Regions from separate parts of the Marinobacter sp. DUT-3 genome, predicted to be linked through region 1. Evidence: predicted binding sites of a transcription regulator. Region 1 holds the regulator's gene; each other region holds the start of a gene.
The links. The regulator sigma-54, encoded in region 1, starts transcription at its own class of promoters, with help from an activator protein. The targets are predictions, from matches to a motif close to ANTGGCATNNANNTTGCTNT.

Region 1 (10,000 bases):
ATTACGGTCACGGGCTGATCAACCGGGACGCGCCACCGGGGTCCTTCGTGTCATCCATGCGGTATCGCTTCGATAACGCCAGCGTGCGTTACGACGAGCGCTGGCCGGCCGTGGAAAACGGCCGGGGCGAAGTGTTCATTCACAACGGACAGACCCGGGTTGAGCTGGAGCAGGGCACCACCGGACAACTGCAACTCGAGCGGGGGCAGGTGCGGGTGGAGCCGGTGGACAATCGCCTGCGGCTCTTCGTGGACGCATCTGCGGCGGTTCCAGGGGCGGCGGTGTCGTACTGGATGGAGAACAGCCCGCTGGGCGAAATGGCGGGGGCTGCCGGGCGGAGCATATCGGTTGGTGGTGACTATCAGCTGGATCTGGGGCTGCAGATGCCCCTGGATGGTAGTGGCGAGCCGGACGTGGAAGCCAGGGTGGCGACACAGAACGGACAGGTCGCCTATCCGGAAGCGGATCTGGTCTGGGAGCAATTGTCAGGGGAGCTCGGGTTCAGCAATACCTCCGGATTTTCTGGCGAGCCGCTGAAAGCGGTGTTCCTGGGTGATCCGGTTACTGTCTCGTTGTCTCGGAATGATGGCAGCGGCGCCATGACCATCCAGCAGCGGGGGCGGATCAGCCTGCCGCAGGCGTTTACCCGAGCGGGCCTTGGGCGCGACGTGGGCCTGGGTCTGGAGGGTGAAACGGATTACACCGCCACCCTGGATGTGTCGCCGGAAACCGCGTCGACGGTGACCATCCGTTCCAATCTGGAAGGCGTGTCCGTTGACTGGCCCGAACCGCTGGCCAAAACCGCGGATGAGGGAGCCCCCCTGAGCGTGACCATTGACCCGGCCCGTGAAGGTGGCCTTGGCATCGCCGTGACCTGGGAGAACCGGCTGTCATTCGATCTTCTGCGGAAATCCGGTGGTTTTGACCTGGATATCGAGCGGCTGTGGCTGGGGCGCCAGCTACTGACGAACATTGACGTCGCGGCCAGTGACCTGGGGGATCAGTGGGTCGTCAACACCCGCTCGGACCGGGCAGTCGGGCGAGTGGTGCTGCCGGATGGCGATGATCCCATTACTGCTGATTTCGAGAGTCTTCATCTGACTCGTGAAGGCGGAACAGAGCCGGATCAGAGGGAATTGTTGACGGTTGATGAGCAGCTGGAAGCATTTCGTGCGCTGGAAATAGGGGAGTGGCCGGATATCAACGTGAGTATCGCCCGACTCAGGCTGAACGACGATGAGCTGGGCCGCTGGGCCTTTCGCCTCAGACCGGAACCCTTTCGCCTGAAGGTGGAGGCGATTGAGGGCCAGCTCAACTCGCTGAAACTGGCCGGTGACATGACCTGGAGTATTGCCGGCGACAGGGAGATGACTCGCTTTGCGGGCAATATCGAGGGCGGCACCCTGGGAGACCTGGGCAACCTGTTTGATGCCGATATTCCGCTGCGTAACGAAGAAACCGCCATCCAGCTGGACCTTGACTGGCCGGGCCGCCCCAATGAATTCGGGTTCGATGCCCTGAGCGGATCGGTCAGCCTGCGGCTGGATGACGGTGTTATTCTGGAACGCAATAATACCGCCCAGGTGTTCCGCGTGTTCAACCTGCTGAACGCCGATACCCTCTGGCGTCGCCTGAAGCTGGACTTCTCCGATCTGTACGAGGCGGGCGTTGCCTTCGACGCCATTTCCGGCAAAGCCGTGATTACCGATGGGTTGCTTAGCTGGGATCCGGAGTTACAGGTGGTGGGGCCATCCGGCGCCTTCAAGCTGTCCGGTACAACCGACATGGAGGAAGAAACCCTGGACATGCGGTTGGTGGTGGTCTTGCCGCTGACCCAGAATCTGCCACTGGCTGCACTGCTGATGGGAGCCGGCGCGCCCATCGGCGGAGCCCTGTTCGTACTGGACAAGATTCTTGGAGACCCATTGAGCAAACTGACCAGTGCGTCCTATAGTGTAACCGGAAGCTGGGATGAGCCGGAGGTAGACCTGCGGCGGGTATTCGACACCGGCGAGTGATTCCCGTAACCCGGCACGATAACGGAGCCTGACCATGACCAATATTTCTGCACCCACCGTCGCCGCCATCCAGATGGTGAGTACCCACGATATTGATGCCAACCTGCGCGAAGCCGGCCGGTTACTGACTGAAGCGGCGCGGGCAGGAGCCCGTGTGGCTGTGTTGCCGGAAAACTTCGCGGTGCTGGCCACCTCCCAGATGGTCACTTGTGGCCAGCAGGAGGCATCAGACGCGCCGGTCATCCGCCAATTCCTTGCTGACCAGGCGCGCCGGTTGGGGATCTGGATTGTGGGGGGCTCATTACCCATGGGCACTCGCCCGGACGGATCAGCGATCGACGGTCGGGTCCGCGCCACCGCCCTGGTTTACGATGATCAGGGCAAAGAGGTTGGCCGGTATGACAAGATTCACCTGTTCGACGCCATGGTGGAAGACGCCCACGGCCAATACCGGGAATCCGATACGTTCGAACCCGGCGATGCCGTGGTGACTATTGAAACGCCTTTTGGCCGGTTGGGGATGGCGATCTGCTATGACCTGCGATTCCCCGAACTCTTTCGCGCACTGCGGGACAAAGAGGCGGACTGGATCTGCCTGCCCAGTGCGTTCACCTGGCAGACCGGGGACGCCCACTGGCACGCGCTGATCCGCGCCAGGGCTATCGAGAACCAGGTTTGGGTGGTGGCTGCCGGGCAGGGCGGTCAGAATAGCGAGCGCCGCCGTACCTACGGCCACAGCCTGATTTGCGACCCCTGGGGCAAGGTGGTGTCGGAGATTACAGAAGAAGGCCCCGGAGTGGTGACCGCAGCCCTGGACGCCGACCACCTGGCCAACGTCCGCACCCGCATGCCAGTCTGGGAACATCGGCGATTATAAAAAACTACTCCACGTCGTCAATCGCTTCCCGCAAGTACCGGAACAGCTTTCTCGCCTGTCCGGTATTCTTCTGCTTTTCCGCGTCCTTGCGGGCATTACGCGCGAGGTTGCGCAGGTGCTGGATATCGGCGCCGGGGCAATAGTTCACGAATTCGCCCACCGCTGAATCGCCCTCGCTGATCATGCGGTCACGCCAGCGTTCCGCCAGGTGGTGGCGGCGGGTGTGTTCCTCGCTGCCGGCGTCGAATGCATCAATCGCCCGCTTCAGGGCATCCGGATCGTCTTCCTGGCGGATCACCTTGCCGATGAACTGCAGGTGCCGGCGCTTGGCCTCATTCTGGCGAATGCGGCGGGATTCCTCGATCGCAGCCCTCAGGGTGTCGCTGATGGTCAGGGTTTCGAGCTGGTCATTGCTCAGCTCCAGCATGCGTTTGCCGAGATCCTGAAGGGCGTGCATTTCCCGCTTCAGCTGGGATTTGCTGGGGCCAGAGTATTCCGGCGCGTCGTTGTCTTGGTGATCGTTCATAATGTTGCCTGTTCGTCGGATTACGCTTCGCTAATCCGACAGGGATTTATGCATAGAAGATGGTAGCCAGCCCGAGAAAGGCCATGAAACCCACCACATCCGTAACCGTAGTCAGAATCACGCTGCCGGCCAGCGCCGGGTCAATATTACGGGATTTGAGAAACAGCGGCAGGACCGTACCCACCAGGGCGGCGGCTACCAGATTGATAATCAACGCCGCGGCAATGATACCCCCAATCAACACATCCTTGAACCAGAGCGTTGCGGCCGTGGCAACCACCACGGCCCAGAGCACGCCGTTGAGCATGCCCACCACAAACTCCCGGTTCAGCAGCCAGCGGACGTTAACGCCGCTGATCTGGCCCACGGCCATGCCGCGGATCACCAGAGTCAGGGTCTGGCTGCCGGCAATGCCGCCCATGCTGGCGACAATGGGCATCAACACCGCCAGTGCAACCACCTTGGCGATGGTGTCCTCAAAAATGCCGATAACGCCGGACGCAATGAACGCGGTAATCAGGTTGATGCCCAGCCAGATGGCCCGGCGCCGGGTCGTTTTAAGGATTGGCGCGAACGTATCCTCGTCCTCATCCAGACCGGCCATGCTCATCAGCGAATGGTCTGCGTCCTCGCGGATAACGTCTACCACGTCATCGATGGTGATACGGCCCAGCAGGCGACCATCCTCATTCACTACCGGCGCGGAAATCAGGTCGTAGCGCTCAAACAGGGTGGCAACCTTGGTGTCCGACAACAGCACCGGAATGGGTTCAATGTCAGTGTCCATCACTTCCCGCACCGTCGCCGCCGGATTGGAGACCAGCATCTTGGTGATCGGGAGCATACCAATGAATTCATCCCGCCGGCTCACCACGATCAGACTGTCGGTCATTGGCGGCAGGTTGCGGTGCCTGCGCAGGTAGCGTAATACCACATCGATGCTGATGTCCGGGCGCACCGTGATGGTGTCCGTGTTCATCAGGCCGCCAGCGGTGTCCTCCGGGTAGGACAGAACTTCCTCTACCCGCTGCCGGTCCTGCTCGTCCATGGTATCCAGGACTTCCTGGATGACGGTATCCGGCAGCTGCTGCAGCAAGTCGGCCAGGTCATCCGACTCGAAATCTTCCAGGATGTCCGCCAGTTCCTGGGCATTAAGCTGGCTGAGGAAGTAGCCCCGGATGTCATCGCTGAGGTATTGGAGAACCTCCCCTTCAAGCTGCTTATCGACCAGGTTCCACAGCAGAGCCCGCTGGCGGGGCGGTGACGATTCCAGCAGGTGAGCAATATCACTGGGGCTCAGGCCGCCATTCAGGATGCGTGCAACCTGTTTCAGCGCACCACTGTCCAACGCTTCGCTGAGGGAGCGAAGGCGCTGGCGGGCCTGGCTTTTTTCCAGAATATCGGTCATGAATCACCCACAGTCAGAAAACCCCCGTATTATAGCGGAGTTAGGCGGTACAGGTGAGAAAGAGTTGTAGGTGAATGTCGAAGAAAACCGCCCGGCGAGCGAGACGGGGCCTTACTCGCCTTCGCCAAAATAGTCATTGATTAGCTCGGCCAGGGCTTCAATGGCCTGTTGTTCGTCCTCGCCGTCTGCAATCAGCTCTACTTCCGTTCCCTTGCTGGCCGCCAACATCATGACCTGCATGATATTCTTGGCATCAACCTCACGGCCCTTGCCGCAGATTCTCACGGTACTTTGGTAAGCGGACGCCGTTGCAACCAGCTTGGCGGTTGCCCGTGCGTGCAACCCCAGCTTGTTGATAATGGTGATGTTTCGGCGAATCATAAGCAGGTTACGCTGGGTCCCGGGGTTGCAGGTGCGGCAGTTCCGTGTGGCGCACCTGAACGTTGCTGTACTTCTGGCGGAAATGCTGGCCAAGTTGTTCGCAGACGTAGACGGAGCGATGCTGGCCGCCGGTGCAGCCGATGGAGATGGTCATATAGCTTCGGTTGCTGTCAGCGAAGGTAGGAAGCCAGCTTTCCAGGAACGTGGTCAGGTCCTCGACCATCTTGCGGGTCAGTGGTTCCTTTTCCAGGAAATCGATGACCGGTTGGTCAGTGCCGACAAACTGTCGCAGGCTTGTGTCCCAGTAAGGGTTGGGCAGGCAGCGCACGTCGAAGACGTAGTCAGAGTCCAGTGGCACGCCGTGCTTGAACCCGAACGACTGGAACAGCAGCGCCAGTTCCTGCTCCTTGCGACCGACGATCCGTTGTTTGACCATGTCACGTAACTCATACATGGACATACCGGTGGTGTCGATGTACAGGTCGGCCAGTTTGGACAGCGGTTCCAGCAGTTTTTTCTCGTTGCTGATGGCCTCACGGAGCGAGGTCTTGTCGTCGCTCAGCGGGTGCTTGCGCCGGGTGGCATGGAAACGCTGAAGCAGGGATTGTTCGTCCGCGTCCAGGTAAATGATCTCGACGGTCACGCCGGTATTCTGGAGTTGGCGGTAAATGGCTTCGAAATTGGTCAGTTCACCCGCCAGGTTGCGGGCATCAATGCTGACCGCCATCTTCTTCAGGCGACCGGGAGTGTCGCTGTGGCTGGCGGCTTCCTTGGTCAGGGGGAAGAGCAGGCCAATGGGCAGGTTATCAATACAGTAAAAACCAAGGTCTTCCAGTACATGCAGCGCCGTACTTTTCCCTGAGCCCGACCTGCCACTGACAATAATCAGTTTCATCGCCTGTTTGCCTCCGGTCAGTAAAATATCAGCCGTTACTGTCCAGCATGCGGCTGTAAAGAGACTGGGCATCGGTACACTGCCGCAGTTGATCGCAAAATCCGCGATCGTTGAACTTCTCCGCCAGCTGGCTGAGCAGTTCCAGGTGTTCGCTGGTGGCTTCCTTGGGAACAATCAGGGCAAACACCAGGTCCACCGGCTGATTGTCAATGGCGTCAAAGCCCACGCCTTCTTCCAGCGTAAACAGCACGCCTACCACTCGGTCCAGGCCGTCCAGGCGGCAATGAGGGATAGCGATCCCCTGGCCGATGCCGGTACTTCCCAACCGCTCCCGTGAGATCAGGTTGTTGAAGATCTGGGTCTCACTGAGGGAGGCGTCCTGCTGATTTACCTCCTCGGCAATGAATTCCAGAACGCGTTTCTTGCTGGACGCAGCTACCCGGCAAAGGGTCAGCTCCGGTGCAAGTATGTTTTCTATAGTCAGGGATGTGTCGCTCATGGATCGACTGCAATTCCGTAAAAAAAAGGCTGCGGCATGTTAACCCATGCCGCAGCTCGATTGTTTTGAATGCCTGGAAAACAGCGCCTTAACGGGCGCCGTTACCATGCATACGATCGACGTTCTTTTCCTTGTGCTTGAGAATCTGACGGTCCAGCTTGTCAATCAGCGAATCAATCGCTGCGTACATGTCATCGTTTTCCGCCTTTGCGTGAATCTCACCGCCAATCACATGGAGTGTCGCCTCCGCCATCTGCCGTACCTTCTCCACCTCAAGCGTTACCTGGCAGTTGCTGATGTGGTCAAAATGGCGCTCGAGCTTTTCAAACTTGCCTGATACGTAATCTTTCAGTGCGGGGGTCAATTCTACATGGTGGCCTGAAATATTGAGTTGCATAGGCGTCTCCTGTCGTCATCTTGCCGGCCCCTGTTAAGGGCTGACGGTGTGCCAGCGCTGTTCACGCCGGCGGATCCTGTCGGGTCAAACCAGCCGTTTTCGTTCGTTGGATGGCGGAATGTGCATAGCCTCCCGATATTTGGCTACGGTCCGCCTGGCTACCTTGATGCCCTGTTCTCCTAGCATGGCTGCAATTTTGCTATCGCTCAATGGCTTTTTCGGAGTTTCTGACGCAATCAGTTTCTTGATCATGGCACGGATCGCGGTTGAGGAACACTCTCCGCCCTCATCGGTGCTGACATGGCTGGAGAAAAAGTACTTCAGTTCGAAGATGCCACGGGGGGTGTGCATGTATTTCTGTGTGGTCACCCGGGAAATGGTGGACTCATGCATTTCCACGGCCTGGGCTATGTCCGAGAGGATCAGCGGCTTCATGGCTTCCTCGCCATGATCCAGAAATCCCTGCTGGTGCTCGACAATGCGGGTTGCCACCTTGAGCAGGGTTTCGTTCCGGCTCTGCAGGCTCTTGATGAACCATTTGGCTTCCTGCAGCTGATCTCTCAGGTAGGTGTTGTCGGCACTGCTGTCCGCGCGCTTGATCAGGGAGGCATAGCTGGCATTGACCCGGATTCGTGGCGCAATGTCCGGATTGAGTTCAACACGCCAGCGCCCGTTATGCTTGCGAACCATCACGTCGGGAATGACATAGTCCGGCTCCGCCCGGTCCACCGAATCGCCCGGGCGCGGGTTGAGGCTGGTGATCAGCGCCAGCACTTCCCGCAGCTGGTCTTCCTTCAGGCGGCTGCGGCGCAGCAGTTGCGCGTAATCCCGGTTGCCCAGAAGGTTGATGTAATGGGTGATAACCAGTCGCGCCTGGGCCAGCCAGGGGGTGTCCGGGGGCAACTGGTTCAGCTGGATCAGCAGGCACCCCTGCAGGTCACGGGCAAAGACGCCGGGAGGATCAAAGTGTTGCAGGCGGTGCAGCACGGCCTCCACTTCATCCAGTTCCAGCGGGTCGTCTTCCGTGTCGTCAACCAGTCCGGAATGGATTTCCTCAATGGAGGTAGTCAGGTATCCGCGTTCGTCTACCGCGTCCATCAGGGCGTGGGCGATGGCCTGGTCCCGTTCGCTGAGAGGCGTCAGGTTCAGCTGCCATTCGAGATGGTCCTGAAGGGTTTCCGTCGGGGAGTTGCGGGTTTCGAAGTCGCTGTCGTTTTCGTCGTCGTTGCGGGCCGCCGGTGCTGGCGCGGACTGGTAGATGTCATCCCAGGCGGTGTCTACCGGCAGGTCATCGGGGATGTTGTCGGGAATGTCGTTCTCCGACGACCAGTCGGGGCCATTCTCGGATTCATCCCAGTCGGTGGCGGATTCCGCCGCTGAAGCGGTTTCCTCGGCCTTGGCCGACTCCTCGTTGTCCTGCCCGGATTCGTTGGCGTCGGGCGCGTCGTCATCTTCCGACGTTTCCAGCATGGGGTTCGAGTCCAGCGCCTGCTGGATTTCCTGCTGCAGGTCCAGTGTGGAGAGTTGCAGAAGCTTGATCGCCTGCTGCAACTGGGGCGTCATGGTCAGGCTCTGACCCAGTTTTAACTGTAATGACGCTTTCATAACCATGGTTCAGGATCCGTGACTCAATAGCACCGTCTTAACGGGTGATTGCAAAAAAATTCGTTGTATGCTGGCTACTTGCCAGACCAAGCAAGTTCTTTGCCGAGTGTACTTGCTTGTCACCAACATGACAATTGGGTCATGAAGACGGCGGTGTCGGAATATGCGTTACGTCAAAGTCGGAATTCATTGCCAAGGTAAACCTCTTTCACCTGCTGGTTGGCCAGGATTTCCTCGGAATTGCCGGAGGCAATGATGTGGCCGCCCGACACAATGTAGGCATTCTCACAGATATCCAGGGTTTCACGCACGTTGTGGTCGGTGATCAGAACGCCGATGCCCTTGTCCCGCAGGTGGCGGATTATCTGCTTGATATCGCTGACTGAAATCGGATCAACACCGGCAAACGGTTCGTCCAGCAGGATAAACGCCGGCTCCATGGCCAGTGCCCGGGCAATTTCCACCCGCCGCCGCTCACCGCCGGACAGCGCCATACCAACGCTGTCACGGATGTGGGTAATGTGAAACTCCTCCAGCAACTCTTCCACCTTGCTCTCGCGATCGGTCCGCTTGAGTTCCTTGCGGGTTTCCAGGATGGCCATGATGTTGTCCCGCACCGTCAGCTTGCGGAACACCGACGCTTCCTGGGGTAGGTAACCAATGCCTCTGCGCGCCCGGCCATGCATGGGCAGCGGAGTGATGTCCTGGCTGTCGATGGTGATGCGGCCATTATCCGCCGGCACCAGACCCACGATCATGTAGAAGCAGGTGGTCTTGCCGGCCCCGTTGGGACCCAGAAGGCCAACGATTTCGCCGCTGCGGATCTCCAGGGAGACGTCAAGGACCACTTTCTTTTGCTTGTAGCTTTTCGCCAGATTACTGGCCCTGAGAACTGCCATCCGAATCCTGTCTGTTTTGGCTGTTGCGTGGCTGGATAACCATTTCAACACGGCCACTGCCGTTGGTTTCTTCTGCAGCACCTTCGGCGGTAACTACCCGATCGACGCTATCATAATGAATGATGTCGCCACGGAACAGGTTGCCGTTCTGTTCGATTTCCGCTTCGCGTTCGAACGTCAGCCGGCTCTCCGGAGCGGAATAGGTGATATTGAGGGCGCGGGCATCGGTTTCACCCTGACCATCCCGGGCGGGTTGCCGGTAATGGGCGGGCCGGCCGGTTGCCTCGATACGCCGGAGGCCGTTCTCGTCCCGGTACAGGATCACCTTGTCGGCGGTAAGCTCGGTAGCGTCCTGGGTCAGGATGACATCACCGGTGTAGGTGGCAACGCCCTTGCTGTCGTCCAGCCGCGCGTTGTCCGCGTTGACAGTGATCGGGGTGTCGGAATCCAGGTTGAAAGCAGCAGCGGATCCGGCAACCAGCAAGGCGGCCAGCG
Region 2 (10,000 bases), 1.0 Mb from region 1:
CTGATGGTGTGCCGGCCGTGGCCTGGGCGGAAATCCGTTTCCCGGCTGCTTCGCCCAACATTATCGAATCCAAGTCTCTGAAGCTGTACCTGAACTCCCTGAACCAGGCGGTGTTTTCGTCGCCTGAACAGGTCGCGGATGTGATCACCCGGGATCTGTCCAGCGGCAGTGGCGCGGCGGTGCAGGTGACCATGCGCAGCGTGGATGAGGGCGCCATGGCGGAAGGCCGCCCGCAAGGCTATGAACTGATTGACGGCGGCACGGTTGACGATGTGACCTACGAATACGCGCCGGAATCCCTGTCGGCGTCTGGCGAGGTGGTATCGGAAAGCCTGTGCTCGCATCTGCTGAAAAGCAACTGCCCCGTGACTGGCCAGCCGGACTGGGGCACGGTGATGATCCGTTACACCGGGCCGAAACTGGATCGCCGGGGATTGCTTCGCTACATCGTCAGCTTTCGCCAGAAGCAGGATTTCCATGAGCACTGCGTGGAAACCCTGTTTACCGACATTATGGCGAGGTGCAAACCGGAAGCGTTGATGGTGTGTGCCCGTTATACCCGCAGGGGCGGGTTGGATATCAATCCCTGGCGCAGCACCGATCCGGACGACGGTCCCGGGGCCCGGCTGATTCGCCAGTAAAACTCAGAAGGGGGAGGGGGTCAGCGAATTTCCTCTTCCTGCCGCAAGCGGTCGGCGGCATCTTCCAGGGCGTTCAGGATGGCCTGACGTTCCCTTTCGGTGATCTTGTCGGAATCCAGGTACATGGCAAACCCGCTGTGTTCGTGTTCCAGGAAGCTGCGGTTCGGGCCCATGTCACGGCGGAAGTCCACCACTTCATAAATGGGTACCGGCTTGCCAAAGCCTTTCACCGTAATCTCACCCTTGTCCCGGCACATGATGCGGTCCTTGATCAGTGAGAAGGTTTCATAGGACACCAGTATTTCACCGGGATCGGCCAGGGATTCCAGCCGGCTGGCCAGGTTCACTTCCTTGCCGATGATGGTGTAATCCATGCGGTTTTCCGCGCCGAAGTTCCCGACCGTGGTATAGCCGGTGCTGATGCCCATGCGGATTTCCAGCGGAGTCTTGATGCCCTGGCTACGCCACTTCTGGCGCATGATCTTCATGTGCTTGCGCATCTCGATTGCCATGGACACACAGGCAAAGGCGTCTTCCCTCTGGCCCCGGCTGGTGGGGTCACCGAAGAACACCATAATGGAGTCACCAACGAACTTGTCGATGGTGCCGCCGTATTTCAGCGCCACTTCGGACATGCCGTTGAAGTAGTGGTTGAGCAGTTCAGTCAGTGCTTCCGGCTCCATTTCCTCGGACAGCTCGGTAAAGCCCTTGATGTCAGAGAAGAAAACGGCGAGTTTCTTGCGCTGGGTTTCCAGGCGCACGTCCCGCTCACCAGTGAAAATTGACTGCCAGACCTGGGGAGACAGGTACTTGGACAACTTATGGGAGAGGGCGATGGACTGTTCCCGCTGGTTCTGGATCTGGCTCTTGGCCATCATCAGCGCCCGGGCCTGCTGGTGGGAATAGAAAGCCGTGACGCAGATATACAGGCCGGTTGCGAGCAGCGACAGAATGCTGGTCAGCAGGGGCGCCTGAAGACTCTCCGCCGGCCCGAAAATGGCGAGCCCCACCGACAGGGATGCCGCCATGAACACGGAGCCGAACACCCACTGGCGGAAGCCGCCGACAATCAGGCAGCTGAACATCAGCATCATCATGACCGACACGGATGGTATGGCCGTTGCTCCGATAGCACCCACAAAGCCGCCGCCAATCACGCAATCGACCATCAGCATTTTCTGGCGGATACGAGAGGAATGTCTGAGGAAGGTGCGGCGGGTCAGAAGGTGCGCCAGGTGAGGCCAGATCAGCGCCCCGGCGATCATCCAGAGCATCCAGTCGGGAAATGCGCCCTGGAAAACACCCGCGGCGATAATGGCGGCCGCGGCGGTGAACCCAAGGATGCGCCCGTTGTAATCCGGCATCGGCGGAATGGCGATGGGATCAATCTGCGCGTCCACGGCAGTGGACTTGCTGGCGCTGGCGCTGGCATTGCGCAGATCCACGGGGGCGCTCATCATATCAGAAGCGTATCCGTCCGATGAGGATGTCGCGGAACATCACCCAGTCCCCCATCAGGCTGTACAATGGGTATTTGAAGGTCGCCGGGCGGTTTTTCTCGAAGAAGAAATGTCCGACCCAGGCAAATCCGTAACCGATCACGGGCAGCAACAGCAGCCAGACCAGTTTGGCGGTTACAATGGCGTAAAGGGCAACGATGATAACAAGAAGGCTGCCGACAAAATGGAGCCTGCGACAGGTCAAGTCGCTGTGCTCTTCCAGATAGTACGGATAGAACTCAGAAAAATTGCGAAAAGCGCTTTGCTCACTCATGGTTTCGCTACCGGCTCATTTATAGTTTTTCGAAAGTCGGACTACGACGAAAGGTTAACAGTTATACAGAAAAGCCACAATTCAGTTCGGGCCTTTCCGAATCTGTCCACAGGGGAAAGTCATTGCCGCTTCTCCTGCCATCTCGTCCGGCAAGACCTCCGAATTTGCCGCCTGACCCTCTCCAGCCCGCTGTATTCATAGCCTCCCGAAAACTGGCATCGACGTTGCTTTGTCTACTGCAAAGAGGTGAACCGGCAAACCAATGCAGGGCCGGGCACAAGGTTCTGGAGGCAATATGGCAATTTCCTTTGATAAAGCACTGGGTATTCACCAGCACGCCCTGGAAGCCAGGGTTCAGCGTGGTGAGGTATTGGCGAACAACCTCGCGAATGCCGATACCCCAGGCTACAAGGCCAGGGACGTTGATTTCCGCGCGATGATGGAAAAGGCACAGCAGAGTGTCAGCGGATTCAACATGGAGCGGACTCACGACGCCCACATGGATACGACGCCCGGTGGCCAGGACAACGAGCTGCTCTACCGCGTGCCGCACCAGCCTTCCGTGGATGGCAACACGGTGGATACCCAGCAGGAGCAGAGCCGGTTCATGAGAAATGCCATGGACTACCAGGCGAGCTTCCAGTTTCTGGACGGCAAATTCTCGGGGCTGAAGAAAGCCCTTTCAGGTCAGTAATCGGGCGCAGCCACTAGCTGAGGAGCATCAACATGTCCCTGGGTAACATATTTGATATCGCCGGTTCCGGCATGACTGCGCAGTCACTGCGGTTGAACACCACTGCATCCAATATTGCCAACGCGGAAACCGCCAGTTCCAGCACCGAAGGCACGTACAGGGCACGCAAGCCCGTGTTTGCCGCGATCCAGCAGTCCATGCTGAACCCGGACCAGAAAGATCTGGCGTTCGGGAGCGACGAAGGACCCGGCGCCGGGGTTCGTGTGGACGGCATTGTCGAGAGTGATGCGGAACTGCAGATGCGATACGAACCGAATCACCCCGCTGCCAATGAGGACGGCTACGTGTTCTACCCCAACGTCAACGTGGTTGAGGAAATGGCAGACATGATGTCCTCATCCCGCAGCTACCAGATGAACGTGGACATTATGAACACGGCGAAATCCATGATGCAGCGCATTCTTACACTTGGGCAGCAGTAACCGGGCGAGGACCGACCGATGAGCGCAATTAACCCGACGAATGTCTCTGATGTACTGGGCGATTTTCGTCATCAGCAGGGCGGTGCCGGCAACGGTACGAACGAACTCGGCAAAAACGAGTTCATGGAGCTGATGATTGCCCAGCTGAAGAACCAAAATCCGCTTGAACCCCAGGATAACGGCGAATTTATTTCCCAGCTTGCCCAGTTCAGTTCCCTTGAAGAAATGCAGGGCGTGTCCCGGAGTGTGGATGAACTGAGCAGCCAGTTCCGCTCCACCCAGGCGCTGCAGGCGTCGGCGATGGTGGGGCGGACCGTTCTGGCGCCATCGCAAATTGGCATACTTGGTAGCGAAGGCGAGATCACCGGCACCATCCAGGTTCCGGCATCCACCGGCGGGTTGCGTCTGTCCATTGAAAGTCAGAACGGTGAACGGGTACGGCAGATTGACCTGGGCGCCAGTGAGGCCGGCGTTGCTTCCTTCCAGTGGGATGGCAAGGACGGCAACGGCAATGCCTTGCCACCCGGCCCCTACCGCATTGTGGCTGAGGGTTCCTACCCCAGCGGAACCGAACAACTGGCCACCATGGTCAGCGCCAATGTGGACAGCGTTTCTCTCGGTCAGGGCGGTAAAGTCACACTGAATCTGGCCGGCATGGGCTCCATTGCCCTGTCGGACGTAGAACAAATCAATTGATACCGGTGCGAAACCACGAGGTGAATTATGGCTTTTAATACAGGGCTTAGCGGTTTGAGGGCAGCGTCCGTTGATCTGGACGTCACCGGTAATAACATTGCCAATGCCAGTACCGTTGGCTTCAAAAGCAGCAGCGCACAGTTTGGCGACCTTTATGCCAGCGGTTTCCTGAGTTCCGGCAACAACCCGGTGGGCGATGGTGTGCGGGTGCAGGACGTGAAGCAGTCTTTCGGTCAGGGCAACATCAGCTTTACCGACAACGGACTGGATATGGCGATCAACGGTGATGGCTTCTTTGTCCTGAATAACGGTGGAGAAGTTCGCTATTCCCGTGCGGGTCAGTTTGGCATCGACAAAGACGGATTTATTACCAATAACCAGAACATGCGTGTGCAGGGCTTCACCGCTGATGGCGACGGTAATCTGTCTGGCATTCGTGGGGATCTGCAGGTGGAGACGGACAACCTGGCGCCGAGGCGGACCACCAATCTGAGCACTGATCTCAATCTGGATTCCAGGGAAAGTGTGCTGGAAAACCGCATACGTGATCTGGGTGAAGACCTGAACGTGGCAGACCTGGATGGTGATGCTTTCCAGGTCGAGTATTCCGACGGTACCACGTCGCAGCTCATCTCCATTGGTACGGATCAGCCCGCAAATGAGGTGGCCGAGCTTCTGGGTTCACAAAAAGGCGTTAACGCCTCCGCTAGGACAAAGTTTGACCTGTCCGAACAGTTTGATATGACTCAGCTAGCCAGTGATTTGTCCGATCCGGACTTTGAGCTGACCATATCCCTGAACGGAAGCGACAACGTGACTTTCCGTGGCAGTGATGGCATTACCGATCTTGATTCGCTGGCTGCCGCCATCAATGACTCGGAGTTGAACACTCTGCAGGCGCAGGTTTCCGGCAGCGGTGATGATATTTCCATTACCGACAGTCGCGGGTTCACTGTCGATATGTCCTACACGACCGGCGCAGCAGGCAATCAGTCATTTGCCGCTCCCGAGCGTGGCAATCTGTTTGTGACCACTGAGCGCGAGGTGGCCGGCATACTGACTGATCCCGCCGGAACCGGCACGTTTGAGGCCGCGTATACAGCAGGCGAGACCCGGATCACCAATGAGTTCAATCCGCTGGACCAGCGCACATACAACCACGCTACATCCACCACGATCTACGACAGCCTGGGCAACTCCCACGAATTGACCCAGTTCTTCGTGAAGGAGCCTTCGCCGGGTGATGGAGTTGGTCAAAGTGAATGGTCGATCTACATGCAGATTGACGGTGAAATGGTTGCGGGTACCGATGAGACACCCTATACAGCCAGGTTCAACCAGGATGGTGATCTGCAATCGATCAATGGCGACCCGAATGGTGAAGTGGTTATTGATGACTGGGTGCCGAAAGACGCAAATGGCCTGCCCAATGGTGCGGATGGTCCTCCTGCTCCCGGGGAGGAAGTGGTCACACCGATTCCTGATCCGCCCACCACTTCTGCGTTTGTGGTGGACCTGAGCAACACCACCCAGTATGGCAGTGCCTTTGGGGTAAATGATCAGAATCAGAACGGTTATACCACGGGCCGTTTATCCGGTCTGGATGTGTCCGATCAGGGTGTGCTGTTTGCCCGATACACCAATGGCCAGTCTCAGGCGTTGGGGCAGGTAGCCCTGGCGGCGTTCAATAACACCGATGGGCTCTCGCCGGTAGGGGAGACAACCTGGGTGGAAACCTTCGAGTCCGGTCAGCCGATCATCGGCGCCCCGGATACCGGAACCCTGGGCTCCATCAAGGCCAGTTCGGTAGAGGATTCCAACGTGGACCTGTCTGCGGAACTGGTGAACCTGATCATTGCCCAGCGCAATTACCAGGCGAACGCGAAGACCATTGAAACCTCCGATGCGGTCACCCAGACCATCATCAACCTGAGATAATCCGCAAAACGCAATTCTGGCATAACTCCTGCAGGAAGACTGGTAACAGTCAAAATTCCGGCAGGAGTTTTCCCATGGATAAAGCCCTCTATATCGGGATGTCTGGCGCCAAGCAAAACATGCTGGCCCAGCGTGCCCACGCCAATAACCTGGCTAACGTCAGTACCACAGGGTTCAAGAAAGACTTCGCCCAGGCTCGTAGCATGCCGGTGTTTGGTGAGCATCACCCGACCCGCGCCTACGCCATGACCGAGCGGCCGGGGACGGATCTGTCCGCCGGGGCGCTGATGGAAACCGGCCGCAAGCTGGATGTTGCCGTTGAAGGCGACGGCTGGCTGGCGGTTCAGAACCAGCGCGGTGAGGAAGTTTTTACCCGGTCCGGCAGTCTGCAGATTGATGTCAACGGCCTGGTTCGTAACGCCAGCGGTGACATGGTTATGGGCAACGGTGGCCCGGTCGCTTTGCCGCCTTTCGATAACGTTCAGATCGGCGCCGACGGCACCGTTTCCATCGTTCCTGTTGGCGGTCCGCCGGATCAGCTGGTGGAAGTGGATCGCCTGAAGTTGGTCAACCCGCCGCCCGGCGCCCTGGAGAAAGGTGATGACGGTTACATGCGTCGCAAGCCGGACCAGGCTCTGGATGGCCCCGAGCCGCCGGATGGAAATATGCGCGTGGCCTCCGGATTTCTGGAAAGCTCCAACGTGAATGCCGTTGAGGAAATGATTGCCAACCTGCAGCTGTCGCGGCAGTACGAGATGCAGGTGAAGGTTATGACCACCGCGAATGAAAATTCCGAGGCTTCGGCACGCCTGTTGCAGAACCTCTGATAAACCTTGGGCACAGTCGTCGGATGGACAGAAAAGCGGCAAAACATAGCCGCCTGACAGAGTCCACCGGCAAGGAGAAAAAACATGCATCCAGCACTTTGGGTCAGTAAAACCGGGTTAAGCGCGATGGACACCAAGATGTCCACCATTTCCAACAACCTGGCTAACGTTAACACCACCGGTTTCAAGCGGGACCGCGCGGTGTTCCAAGACCTTCTGTATCAGGTGAACCGGCAGCCCGGCGGTATGAGCACCGAAAATTCCGAGCTGCCATCCGGCCTTCAGCTGGGCACCGGTGTGCGTGTTGTCGGCACGACCAAACAGTTTTCCCAGGGCAACCTTGAGGTGACCGAGCAACCGCTGGATATGGCGGTTAACGGTCGTGGTTTCATGCAGATTCTGCTCCCGGACGGGCAGGTTGCCTACACCCGTGACGGCCAGTTCCAGCTCAACTCGGACGGGGATATCGTGAACCCGGACGGCTATACGCTGGAGCCCAACATCAACGTGCCGGAGAACGCGACCAACATCACCATTGGCAAGGACGGCACCGTCACTGCCGTAGTGGATGACCAGGCAGCGCCGATCAACCTGGGGGAAATCACCCTGGTGGACTTCATTAACCCCCAGGGGTTGCAGGCTATTGGTAACAACCTATACAAGGCCACCAACGCCAGCGGTGACCCCGCTGAAGGCGAGCCAGGCATTGGCGGGCTCGGTACGGTCGAGCAGGGCATGATTGAATCTTCCAACGTGGAAGTGGTTGAAGAGCTGGTGAGCATGATCACGACCCAGCGTGCCTATGAGATGAATTCCAAGGTGGTGTCGGCCACCGACCAGATGCTGCAGTTTATTACGAACAATATCGGCTGATCCGATCGTGGTTCGTAGAGGGGACAGACAATGAAACGCATCGCGATAACAGATAGCACAACCTCCATCGGCACTCTGGCGCTGGTGGGCGTGTTGATCGTGTTGCAGGGATGCACCGCCATGAGTCGACAGAGGGCGGTTCCGGATGATCCGGCGTATGCACCGGTGCGGGCTGAGGCAATGATGCAGCGCGATCCGGAATCCGGAGCCATTTTCCAGACCCAGCGTAACCACAACCTATACGGTGATACGGTGGCGCTGAATGTGGGGGATGTCCTGACAGTGCAACTTGAGGAGTCCACCCGGGCCAGCAAGAATGCGGAAACCAGCATTACCAAGGACCAGGATATTTCCCTGCCGGAACCTGGAATTCTGGGGCTGAACAACCTGAATGTGGCGACCAATATCAATCAGGAGCGGGACTTTGAAGGCCAGGCCGAGGCGGACCAGAGCAATAGCCTGGCGGGTAGTATCACCGTGACGGTCACGGAAGTGTTGCCCAACGGTGTATTGCACATTCGCGGCGAGAAGTGGCTGTCCCTGACCAATGGCGATGAGTACATCCGCCTCACCGGTCTGGTTCGCCCCCAGGATATCGCGCCGGACAACACCGTTGCCTCCAACCGTATTGCCGATGCCCGCTTTGCCTATGGTGGCACGGGGGATTTTGACCAAGCGAATCAAATGGGCTGGCTGTCCCGCTTCTTTAACAGTGAGTGGTGGCCGTTATGAGGATGATCCGCTTCTGGATTGTTGTTCTGGCATTGTCTGTGGTGGCGTCACCTGTGCTGGCGGACCGCCTGAAGGATCTGGCCAGGATCAAGGGTGTACGTAACAACCAGCTGGTCGGGTACGGGCTGGTGGTTGGTCTGGATGGCACCGGTGACAAAGCGCCATTCACCAACCAGACGTTCCGCAACATGATGAACCAGTTTGGCATTACCTTGCCGGAAGGGGTTAACCCGAACCTGGCCAATGTGGCAGCGGTGACCGTCAGTGCCACTTTGCCGCCTTTTGCCAAGCCCGGGCAGGAGCTGGATATTACGGTGTCCTCTATCGGTAATGCGGACAGCCTCCGGGGCGGAACCCTGTTGATGACGCCACTGAAAGGCGCGGACGACCAGATCTACGCCATGGCCCAGGGCAGTCTTGTGGTAGGTGGTTTTGGCGCTCAGGGGCAGGATGGTTCCCGGATTACGGTGAACGTTCCGTCGGTTGGGCGGATTCCCAATGGCGCCACCATTGAGCGGGAAGTGCTTTCCCCCTTCAGCAAGGGTGACACGATTACTTTTAACCTGCTGCGCGCTGACTTCACAACAGCGCGCCGTGTGGTAGAGGCCATTAACAACACGCTCGGCCCGGACATGGCTTACGCCCACGACGCCACGTCAGTGTCAGTGAAGGCACCGAGGGATGCGGATCAGCGGGTGAGCTTCCTGTCGATTCTGGAGAACATCGAAGTGGATCCGGCTGAGGCTGCCGCCAAGGTGGTCATCAACAGCCGCACTGGCACCATCGTGGTGGGCCAGAACGTCAAGGTCAGTCCGGCAGCGGTCACCCATGGCAATCTCACGGTGACCATTGAAGAGAACCCGGAAGTGGTGCAACCAAATCCCTTTGCCGGTGGCGAAACCGCCGTCGAGCCCAATACCCAGATTGCCGTCACCGAGGACCCGGCCCGGATGTTCCAGTTCGGCCCGGCGGTGACTCTGAACGAGATCGTCCAGGCGGTGAACCAGGTCGGTGCGGCGCCCGGTGATGTAATGGCGGTTCTTGAAGCACTCAAACAGGCTGGCGCGCTGCGCGCCGAGCTGATTGTGATTTAGGTGGCGTGATGCAGGACTCCAGCATTCAACAGGCCCGGATCTACACCGATTTCAGCGGCCTCAATGAATTGAAATCCCAGGCCAGGACGGACAAGAAAGCCGCCCTGGAAGAGGTCGCCCGTCAGTTCGAGAGTCTGTTTATTGGCGAGATGATGAAGTCCATGCGCAAGGCCGGGGACGTGTTCTCCGAAGGCAATTACCTGAACAGCAACGAGTCCGAGCATTATCGTGACATGTTCGATAACCAGCT
Region 3 (10,000 bases), 150 kb from region 1:
GCGGTGGGGGGGCAGACCGGCCTCGGCGTTGGCAACGATGACTACATCCGGACCATGCTGACCCAGGCATTGGGAGACGATAAGGCATCAAGCCTGATTGACCGTATCCTGATCGGTGGCAATACCACGGGTCTGGATACTCTGAAATGGATGGAGCCCAGGGCAGTTGGCGATATCATCCGTTACGAGCACCCGCAGATTCAGGCCATCGTGATTTCCTACCTGGATCCGGACCAGGCCGCTGAAATTCTCCGTACACTGGATGACAAGGTGCGGCTGGACGTGATGATGCGGGTGGCCTCGCTGGAAAGCATCCAGCCCCAGGCCCTCCAGGAACTGAACAACATCCTCGAAAAGCAGTTCTCAGGTGGTTCCGCTGCCCAGACCAGCCGTATTGGCGGCGTCAAGCGCGCAGCCGATATCATGAACTTCATGGACCGCAGTGTTGAAGGCAACCTGATGGATTCCATCAAGGATATGGACCCGGACCTGGCCTCCACCATCGAGGATCTGATGTTTGTCTTCGACAACCTCAAGGATATCGATGACCGGGGTATCCAGGCGTTGCTGCGTGAAGTGTCATCCGAGGTATTGGTTGTTGCGCTGAAAGGCGCCGATGACGGGGTGCAGGACAAGATCTTCAAGAATATGTCCAAGCGGGCCGCCGAGCTGCTGCAGGACGATCTGGAGGCCAAGGGGCCGGTTCGCGTCAGTGAGGTCGAGGCTGCCCAGAAAGACATCATTACCATTGCCCGCCGTATGGCCGAAGCCGGTGAGATCACCTTGGGCGGAGCCGGCGAAGAAATGATGTGATGAAAGATTCCGACAAGAGCCTCAACCGGATTCCCAAGGAGCAACTGACGGCCTACGAGCGCTGGGAGTTGCCCCTGCTTGATGCCCGGGGAAACGAAGTTGCCCGGGAAGAGGAACGGGATGTCAAACCGTTGACGGCGGCGGACATCGAGGACATCCGCCAGGCTGCCCGGGAAGATGGCCACGCTGAAGGTCGCGATGCCGGCTACCAGGCCGGCTTCAACGAAGGCCGGGAGCAGGGCCATAAGGACGGTTACGATGCCGGCTTTGCGGAAGGCCGGGAGCAGGGCGCGGAACAGGGCCTGGAAGAAACCCGCAAGGAAATGGACTCCCACATTGACCGGCTTGAACATTTGCTGGGAGAGCTGCTGATTCCGATCCGTCGTCACGAAGACGAACTGGAAACCGCCCTGGTCAACCTGACCACCATTCTTGCCCGCACTGTGGTTTACCGCGAGCTGTCCATTGATTCTTCCCAGATCCGGCAGGTGGTCCGCCAGGCCATGGCTTCGCTGCCGTCCACCACAGACAATGTGCGCATTCTGGTGAATCCGGAGGACGCGGAATGGGTCAGGCAGGTGGCGGAGCGTTTTGAAGCAACCAACTCGGTAGTGGAGGATGACAGCATCCTGCGGGGTGGTTGCAAGGTCGAAACCCGTCACAGCCTGGTAGACTTCACGGTGGAGAAGCGTTTCCAGAAAGCGGTTCAGGGCATGCTTGAACAGCAGCTCGGTAACGAGGAGGCTGGCGAAAGCGAAGAGCTGGATACCATGATGGGTGACCTGACCGATTTCCACCGGGATGTGCTGGACTCCGACAGTGATGACGCCAACGGGAGCGAGGACGATGACCGGGAACCTGGCTGACCGTCTGAAGCGACTTCAGGGATTTGTTGACCGCGAATCGGCCCCGGAACTGTCCGGACGCCTGACCCGCATGGTGGGTCTGACCCTGGAATGCGTGGGCTGCCCCATGGTGGTGGGCGACCGTTGCGTGATCCAGGGGCAGGGAAGCGGCAGTGTTGAAGCCGAAGTGGTCGGTTTTGAGGATGACCGGGTGTACCTGATGCCATTGACTGCCATTGAAGGTCTGCGTCCTGGCGCCAGGGTAGTGCCCTTGTCAGCGGCCAGCCGTGTGCCGGTTGGCCCCCAGATGCTGGGCCGCGTTGTGGATGGCAGCGGTGAGCCACTGGATGGCAAGGGGCCACTGCAAGTGGAGTCCAGGGTATCCCTCAACGGCGATATTATTAACCCGCTGGACCGGGCGCCGGTGCGCGAATCCATGGATGTGGGCATCCGCGCGATCAATTCCCTGATGACCGTTGGCCAGGGTCAGCGCCTTGGTCTGTTCGCCGGCAGCGGTGTGGGCAAGAGTATGTTGCTGGGCATGATGACCCGCTTTACCGATGCGGATATCACCATCGTTGGTCTGATTGGTGAGCGGGGTCGCGAGGTCAAGGAATTTATCGAGGATATTCTGGGTGAAGAAGGCCTGGCCCGTTCCGTGGTTGTCGCTTCCCCGGCGGATGACTCCCCCCTGATGCGCCTGCGGGCCGCCATGTTGACTACGCGAATCGCCGAATATTACCGCGACAAGGGCAAGCGGGTACTGCTGCTGATGGACTCCCTGACCCGGTATGCCCAGGCCCAGCGCGAAATTGCGCTGGCAGTGGGCGAGCCGCCGGCCACCAAGGGCTATCCGCCATCTGTTTTTGCCAAACTGCCGCAACTGGTGGAGCGGACCGGCAACGGACGTCAGGGTGGTGGCTCTATTACCGCATTCTATACCGTGTTAACCGAAGGGGACGATCAGCAGGACCCCATTGCCGATGCCGCCAGGGCGATTCTGGATGGCCACATCGTGTTGTCCCGTCGGTTGGCCGAGGAGGGTCATTATCCGGCGATTGACGTGGAAGCTTCCATCAGCCGGGTCATGCCTCAGGTAACCGGGGAAGAGCACTTCGCCCGGGCACAGCGTTTCAAGCAGGTGTATTCCCGTTACCAACAGGCCAGGGATCTGATCAGTGTCGGGGCTTACGTCAAAGGTTCCGATTCCGAAACCGATTTTGCGATTACCCACATAGGCAACATGACCCAGTTCCTGAAGCAGGGGCTGAATGAGAGCGCCCCGCTGCAGGACAGTATTGACCAGTTGTTGGCGGTGGTTCCTGAGCGTCGTTCACCAGATCGCCGGAAATCCGGCGCCCCGGCACCGGCGAGAGGGGCTGAATGATGCTCCGGTCCCGGCGGCTGGCGGTGGTGCTGGACCTGGAAGAACGCAAAGAGCAGGAAGCGCTGGAAAAGATGGGTGAAGCGCGCAACCGGTATGAAGCTCAGCAGGAACAGATCGATAACCTGAACCGCTACCAGCAGGAATACCGGGAGCAGATCCGCCAGAACCAGCAGGGAGTGGTGCCGGTAGCCCGCCTCCAGGCCTGGCAGGCGTTTATCGCCCAGCTGGATCAGGTGCTCAGACAGCAACAACAGCAACTGGATATACTCGCGGAGCGGCTGGATGAATCCCGGCGGCAATGGCAGGAAGCCTGGGAGCGACGTCGCGGCATGGAAAAGTACATAGAGACCTGCCGGCGGCAGGAACAACGCGAGCAAGACCTGAAAGAACAAAAACTTGCCGATGAAGCCGCCGGGCGTGCCTTTGTCCGGCGACGGCGATAATTCCACGGTTTTGTGCCGGTGTCGTGGGTGCAAAACGTCCCGACTACGCTATCCTTACCTGTACAATATCTTTTCGGAAAAATTCCCGCGGAGGATCAGGAATGCCTATTCACACGCGCCGCAGCGAGGATGGTCAGACGCTGATCATAAAGATTGACGGCCGGTTTGATTTCAGTACCCATCAGGCCTTCCGTGATGCCTATGAGCATGGTGACCAGGATATCAAGGGGTATGTGGTGGACCTGTCCGACACCACCTATCTGGACAGCTCGGCCCTCGGGATGTTACTGCTGCTTCGTGATTACGCCGGTGGCGACAGCGCCGCCATCAGTATTGAAAACTGTAACAGCGATGTTCGTCGAATCCTGGCCATTTCCAACTTCGAGCAGTTGTTTGCTATCCGCTGACAGAGGCTGGGTAAACCCTTCGGGAGGTCCGATGTGGATGACGCACAAACCGGCAATCACTCCCTGCTGATCCTGATCGCTGATGATAGCGACAGCGATCGTCTGATCCTCAAGGCTCTGCTACGACGTCTTGGCCATGACGTTCTGGATGCTGCCAACGGTGTCGAGGCCGTTGAGCTGTTTCGTCAGGCGTCTCCCCAACTTGTTTTTCTGGATGCCATGATGCCGCACATGGACGGCCTGGAAGCGGCGAAGAATATCAAGGCCCTGGCGGGTGAGCGTCTCGTACCCCTGATCTTTCTGACCTCCCTTTCCGATGCCGATGCGCTGGCCCGTTGCCTGGAAGCCGGTGGTGATGATTTCCTGACCAAGCCCTACAACCGGGTAATCATTGAAGCCAAGATCAATGCCTTCAATCGTATGCGTGTTATGCACCAGACCCTCAGTCACCAGCGGGATCTGATCCACGAACGCAACCGCAAGCTGACGGAGGAGCAGCACGTCGCCAAACGGGTCTTCGACAACATCGCCCACACCGGTTGCCTGGACGCCGATAGCATCCGTTTCCACGCCTCTCCGATGTCTATTTTCAATGGCGACATTCTGTTTGCCTGCCCGCGTCCCGCCGGCGGTCTGCAGATACTGATCGGTGATTTTACCGGACACGGGTTGCCGGCGGCGGTCGGGGCTATGCCGGTGGCGGAGATTTTCTATGGCATGACGGCCAAAGGGTTCAGTGGCAGCGATGTGCTGCGGGAGATCAACCAGAAACTCAAGCGTATTCTGCCGGGGGGCATGTTCTGTTGTGCGGCGATGATCCAGGCGGATTCTTCCCTTAACCAGGTGCAGGTGTGGAACGGCGGGTTGCCCGACGGCTGGTTGGTCCGTCAGGATGGTAGTCGCAGGGCGCTGCCATCGTCCCAGCTGCCACTGGGCGTGCTTGACTCCAATAGCTTCGAGGCCTCAATGACCATCATCCAGACCCGTCCCGGGGATACCCTGATGTTCATGACTGACGGCGTGCTGGAGACTGAAGGTTCCGATGGTGACATGTTTGGCGATCGTCGGGTGATCCACGCACTGGATAAGGTCCTTGACGGTCTTCATCCTTTTGATGCGGTGATTGAGCAGGTGAAGACGTTTTCCGGCGGCCAGCTTGATCAGGATGACCTGACGCTGGTGACCCTGGATATGGCCGAAGGCGAAGACTTTGAAGCCATGTCGGAAGAGGTGCCGCTGTCAGCATTAGAGGGGCCGGCAGAATGGCGCTGTGTCTACGAGGTCAGGGACAGGACCCTCGGCCAGTTCAGTCCGTTGCCACTGTTGCTGCATATCTGCATGGAGGTGCCCGGGCTGAGACGCCGGAGTGGCGAGGTTTACACACTGCTGTCGGAGTTGTACACCAACGCCCTGGAGCACGGTATTCTCGGACTGCCGTCGGAATGGAAGAAAACCGCCGATGGGTTCGGCCATTACTACGCCGAGCGGGAACGCCGACTGAGTAACGTCAGGGAGCATTACATCAAGTTCCGATTAACCCATTCAATGACGGATTCGGGAGGACGTCTGATCGTGGTCTGTGAGGATAGCGGTCACGGATTCGACTACCAGGGTCACACCAATACCTGTGATGAAACGTCTGGTTACGCCGGTCGTGGGCTGATGTTGTTGCAGCGACTGGCGGACTCACTGACGTTCAGGGAGCGGGGCAATCACGTTGAAATCGTATATGATTGGCACTTTTCAGAGGCCGGAGACCGCAAAGTCGCGGCCATCACTCAATCCGGGGGTTCGTCATGAACGACAAGCCGCATCTTGACGAGGAAGCACTGGCGGAGCTTCAGGATGTTATGGAGGACGAGTTTGACGTATTGATCCGTACCTACATTAACGATTCTGTTGATCGGATCTCATCCATACGCCAGGCGCTTGATGCTGGTGATGCCGATGCACTCGTCAAAACCGCCCACAGTTTTAAAGGCAGTTGCGTTAATATTGGCGCGCCCCGTCTGGGCGCCCTGTGCCTGGAGATAGAGAATGCCGGGCGGGAGCCACGCTTTAACGAGGTTGCATCGCTCATGGAGGCGATTGATTCGGAATTCCGCAAGGTGCGGGAGATGCTGGAGGGCTTTCTGGTCGACTGATTGTCGACGCCCTCCAAGGATGGCATCGCTTTTGCTGTGTATCGGGTAACGAGGATTTCCTGAACTCCAACCCTGAAAAGCGGCAAGAGGTTGCCATGTCCCAGATGGTTTTACCACAAACCCAGGCCCCAGGGGGGCAGCCCGATACCGGCAGCAAAAAAGCGCCGGCGGGTCATGAAAAATCCGGCGACAGCCAGTTCGACTCGGTTTCCCGGGCGGAACAGCAGCGCCTGGACCGCAAACAGGCGGACCGGCGTGCACAGGCGGAACGTCGCGAGGATGCCCGCAACAGCCCTGACAAGCGAAAAGATGCTCCGGCAGACGCCAGGTCCCGGTCGGATGGCGCACGCGATAAGCGTACCGAAGACGGAGCACAGAGCCGTTCTTCCGGTACTGTCCGAGAGGCGGCAGTCTCAGAGGAATCCGTGACGCCAGCTGATGGCCTGGGGGAAAAACCGTCAGATGTGGACATTCCGGAAGAAATTGCATCTCTGACCTTTGCCAACCTGCAAGCGATGCTGGAGCCTGCAGGGGGGACCTCAGGCATGGCAGGAAACTCAACGCAGTTACCAGGCAAGGCGACTGGCCAGGCACCCCTGATGCAGCGGTTTGCCGGCATGATCGCCGGGTTGCCGGGCATGCCTGGCGGCAAGCCTGGTGAGACAGCGGGTTCAGGGCAGGGTATGTCAGCCAGCTTCCAGCTGACCGACGCCCTGGCGGCACTGACGCCGGAATCCGGTCGAGCTCAGGACAACACCGCTTTGTTGACCGCTGGCCGTCTGCAGACACTGGCTGATGTTCCGGGTCAGCAACTGGCCAATGCGGCTGCCAGGCTGCCAGCCGATGCCACTGGTCTCAAAGGGTATGCCACCTCGGTTGATGTGCCGGTCGGGCATGCGGAATGGGGCGATAAGATGGTGGGGAAACTGACCTGGCTGACCGCCAACAAACTGTCCGTCGCCGAAATTCATCTGACCCCGCCGGACATGGGGCCCATGGAAGTCCGCGTTCAGGTCCACCAGGAGCAGGCGAATATTACGGTGCACGCGGCCAATCCGGCAGTTCGGGATCAGCTGGAACTTCACAGCCACCGCTTGCGGGATATGCTCAGTGAGCAGGGGCTGTCGCTGGAACAGTTCGATGTTGCTGACTCTGCCCAACGGCAGACCAACGGGCAGGATGCCGATGGTGAATCAGAGAACGCCGAAGGCCGGGCCCGTGATGAACTGGCTGGTGTGTCTCCCGAAGAGGCCGAGGCACACGTCAATGCCCTGGATCTCACCTGGAAAGGCGAAGTGGATATCTTCGCCTGATGGACTGTCCGGGGCCCCTGGGTCCCGGCTTTGATTCTTCTTTGCCGATCCCCTCCCACAACGCTAAACTGCTGTCCTGAATCGGGGTGTTGAGTCTGTTGGCCCGGCCTTTGCTTCATTCCCCGTATATACCCAAAAAACCATCCGGATGACGGATTTCTGGCGATTGGAAGGTTATGGCTGAAAACAACACACCTGCGGCCCCACCGGCCCAAAAGGGCAAGCTGAAGCTCATTATCCTGTTGGTTCTGGTGATTGTCCTGGCCGTGGGGCTGTCCGTGGTAGGCACCTTGTGGTTCCTCGGAGGAGGGCTGCCGGGCATGGGTGGCGGCGATGCGTCCTCTGAGGAAACCGAGGTCAGCACCTTCAGGCCCAGCGTCTACCTCGATATAGAGAAGGCACTGGTGACGACGATCCAGGCCGAAGGGGGCCGCCAGCGCTATGCCCAGGTCTTTCTTTCCCTGGAGGCGGATGGCGAACCAGCACTTGCGGCCGCCGAGCTGCATCTGCCGCTGATTCGCAGTCGGCTGGTAACCTTGCTGGGAAGCAGTGACTTCATGGAGCTGCAGACGCCGGACGGCAGGTCGGCATTGGCTGACAGCATGCTGCAGACCATTAACCAGGTGCTGGAAAATGAGGGGGAACCTCCTCTGAAACAGGTACTTTTCAGGAATTTTGTAGTGCAATAGGCCCCGGTAACGGGCGGCTTGTCAGGGCAGGAAAACGTATGCAGGACCTACTGTCACAGGATGAAATCGATGCCCTTCTCCACGGTGTGGACGATGGGGATATCGATACCTATGAAGAAACCGACGAAGCCGGTGTAAAGTCCTACGACCTTGCCAGCCAGGACCGGATCGTCCGTGGGCGAATGCCCACCCTCGAAATGATCAACGAGCGCTTTGCGCGCTATACCCGGATCAGCCTGTTCAATCTGCTCCGCCGTAATGCCGATGTGTCCACCGGTGGTGTCCAGATCATGAAGTTCGGTGAGTACATTCACACTCTGTATGTGCCCACCAGCCTTAACCTGTGCAAGATCCGCCCCTTGCGCGGTACCTCCCTGTTTGTGCTGGACGCCAAACTGGTGTTCAAGCTGGTGGACAACTTCTTTGGTGGCGAAGGCAGGCACGCCAAGATTGAAGGCCGGGAATTCACACCGACGGAAACCCGCATTGTGCAGATGGTGCTGGATCAGGTATTCCATGACATGAGGGAAGCCTGGCACGCTGTTCTTAAAGTGGATTTCGAATACCTCAGTTCCGAGGTGAATCCGGCGATGGCGAACATCGTCAGCCCCAGCGAAGTGGTGGTGGTGAGCACCTTTCATATTGAACTGGACGGCGGAGGCGGTGAGCTGCATATGGCACTGCCGTATTCCATGATCGAGCCTATTCGCGACGTACTCGATGCGGGGGTGCAGAGTGATATTGACGACATTGATGAGCGTTGGGTGAATGCTCTTCAGGAAGACATCAAGGAAGTCAATGTACCGGTCAATTCCACAGTGTGTCGGCGGCGAATATCCCTGCGCGACATTGCAAAGATGAAGGAAGGCGACATCATTCCGGTCGAGATCCCCGAGTTTCTGACGGTCACGGCCAACGGTATTCCCATTTATAAGGCCACCATGGGAACCCGTGACGGAAAACTGGCGCTGAGAATTCACGAACGGGCAACGCTGCCCAAGATCAAGAAACAACTGAAGGTGGGACGCAATGGCTGACGACGACAAAAAAGACGAGCAGGAACTCAGCGAGGACGAGAAACTGGCGGCTGAATGGGAATCCGCCATGGAAGAGTCCGGTGATGACGGCGATTCCCGCGAGGACGAGTGGGCAGCGGCGATGTCAGAAGCGGAAGGCTCCGGGGAAAAAGAGGGCGCCGGCGGTGACAATGTCCGCGCAGCGCCAATGGAGGAATTCGAGGAATCTGCCGAGGGTCCCCAGGGCTCGGGGATGTCGCCGGACCTGGACGTCATTATGGATATCCCGGTCACTATTTCCATGGAAGTGGGCAATACCCAGATTCCCATCCGCAACCTGCTGCAGCTGAACCAGGGCTCCGTCATTGAAATGGATCGCCTGGCAGGTGAACCGCTGGACGTGTTGGTCAACGGCACGTTGATTGCCCATGGCGAAGTGGTCATGGTGAACGAGAAATTCGGCATCCGCCTGACCGACGTTATCAGCCCGGGTGAGCGCATCAAACGGTTGCAGAAGTAACATGGCGCGAATGAGCGGAATCGTCAGCCTGCGCCGGTGTCGTCCTGCCGGTGTCGTCCTGATCGCGCTGGCGCCATTGCTGGCCCTGGCGGAAGAGGCCCCGGCAACGGAGGAAGTCAGCCGTGCCCCGGACACCCTCGTCACCATGTTGAGTCTTGGGGGCGGCTTGCTGGCGGTGATCGCTATTATCTACGGCTGTGCGTGGATTATCCGCCGCATGAACGGCATGACCGGAATGAATAACCAGGCCATGAAAGTGGTGTCGGTCATGGCGCTGGGGGCGCGGGAACGGATTGCCCTGATCGAGGTGGGTGGCAAGCAGATCCTCGTGGGTATTACCCCGTCAGCCATTCGCACCCTTCACGTATTCGAAGAACCGGTCGTGACCCCCGGGCAGGGCTCTTCCAGTGAATTCGCCCGCCG

Region 2: flgB (flagellar basal body rod protein FlgB) is a predicted target of sigma-54. The motif match lies at 2,626-2,645, and genes of this name have one in related genera.
Region 3: ACQUWM_RS00775 (flagellar basal body-associated FliL family protein) is a predicted target of sigma-54. The motif match lies at 7,450-7,469, and genes of this name have one in related genera.

Annotation. Positions count from the first base shown of each region.
Region 1 covers NZ_JBNRMG010000001.1:10,148-20,147, forward strand. The annotation lists gene ACQUWM_RS00045 (YhdP family protein) at 1-2,018, shown strand, start outside; gene ACQUWM_RS00050 (carbon-nitrogen hydrolase family protein) at 2,053-2,895, shown strand; gene yjgA (ribosome biogenesis factor YjgA) at 2,900-3,421, opposite strand; gene mgtE (magnesium transporter) at 3,468-4,829, opposite strand; gene ACQUWM_RS00065 (HPr family phosphocarrier protein) at 4,941-5,210, opposite strand; gene rapZ (RNase adapter RapZ) at 5,218-6,105, opposite strand; gene ptsN (PTS IIA-like nitrogen regulatory protein PtsN) at 6,134-6,604, opposite strand; gene hpf (ribosome hibernation promoting factor) at 6,693-7,001, opposite strand; gene ACQUWM_RS00085 (RNA polymerase factor sigma-54) at 7,086-8,606, opposite strand; gene lptB (LPS export ABC transporter ATP-binding protein) at 8,780-9,505, opposite strand; gene lptA (lipopolysaccharide transport periplasmic protein LptA) at 9,483-10,000, opposite strand, start outside.
Region 2 covers NZ_JBNRMG010000001.1:1,056,689-1,066,688, reverse strand. The annotation lists gene queF (NADPH-dependent 7-cyano-7-deazaguanine reductase QueF) at 1-641, shown strand, start outside; gene ACQUWM_RS04795 (adenylate/guanylate cyclase domain-containing protein) at 662-2,101, opposite strand; gene ACQUWM_RS04790 (Mpo1-like protein) at 2,103-2,414, opposite strand; gene flgB (flagellar basal body rod protein FlgB) at 2,710-3,108, shown strand; gene flgC (flagellar basal body rod protein FlgC) at 3,141-3,590, shown strand; gene ACQUWM_RS04775 (flagellar hook assembly protein FlgD) at 3,609-4,286, shown strand; gene ACQUWM_RS04770 (flagellar hook protein FlgE) at 4,314-6,224, shown strand; gene ACQUWM_RS04765 (flagellar basal body rod protein FlgF) at 6,299-7,051, shown strand; gene flgG (flagellar basal-body rod protein FlgG) at 7,136-7,924, shown strand; gene flgH (flagellar basal body L-ring protein FlgH) at 7,955-8,656, shown strand; gene ACQUWM_RS04750 (flagellar basal body P-ring protein FlgI) at 8,653-9,750, shown strand; gene flgJ (flagellar assembly peptidoglycan hydrolase FlgJ) at 9,759-10,000, shown strand, end outside.
Region 3 covers NZ_JBNRMG010000001.1:162,315-172,314, forward strand. The annotation lists gene fliG (flagellar motor switch protein FliG) at 1-813, shown strand, start outside; gene ACQUWM_RS00740 (flagellar assembly protein FliH) at 813-1,679, shown strand; gene fliI (flagellar protein export ATPase FliI) at 1,660-3,045, shown strand; gene fliJ (flagellar export protein FliJ) at 3,045-3,488, shown strand; gene ACQUWM_RS00755 (STAS domain-containing protein) at 3,590-3,895, shown strand; gene ACQUWM_RS00760 (ATP-binding SpoIIE family protein phosphatase) at 3,929-5,695, shown strand; gene ACQUWM_RS00765 (Hpt domain-containing protein) at 5,692-6,039, shown strand; gene ACQUWM_RS00770 (flagellar hook-length control protein FliK) at 6,135-7,352, shown strand; gene ACQUWM_RS00775 (flagellar basal body-associated FliL family protein) at 7,529-8,041, shown strand; gene fliM (flagellar motor switch protein FliM) at 8,080-9,078, shown strand; gene fliN (flagellar motor switch protein FliN) at 9,071-9,577, shown strand; gene fliO (flagellar biosynthetic protein FliO) at 9,588-10,000, shown strand, end outside.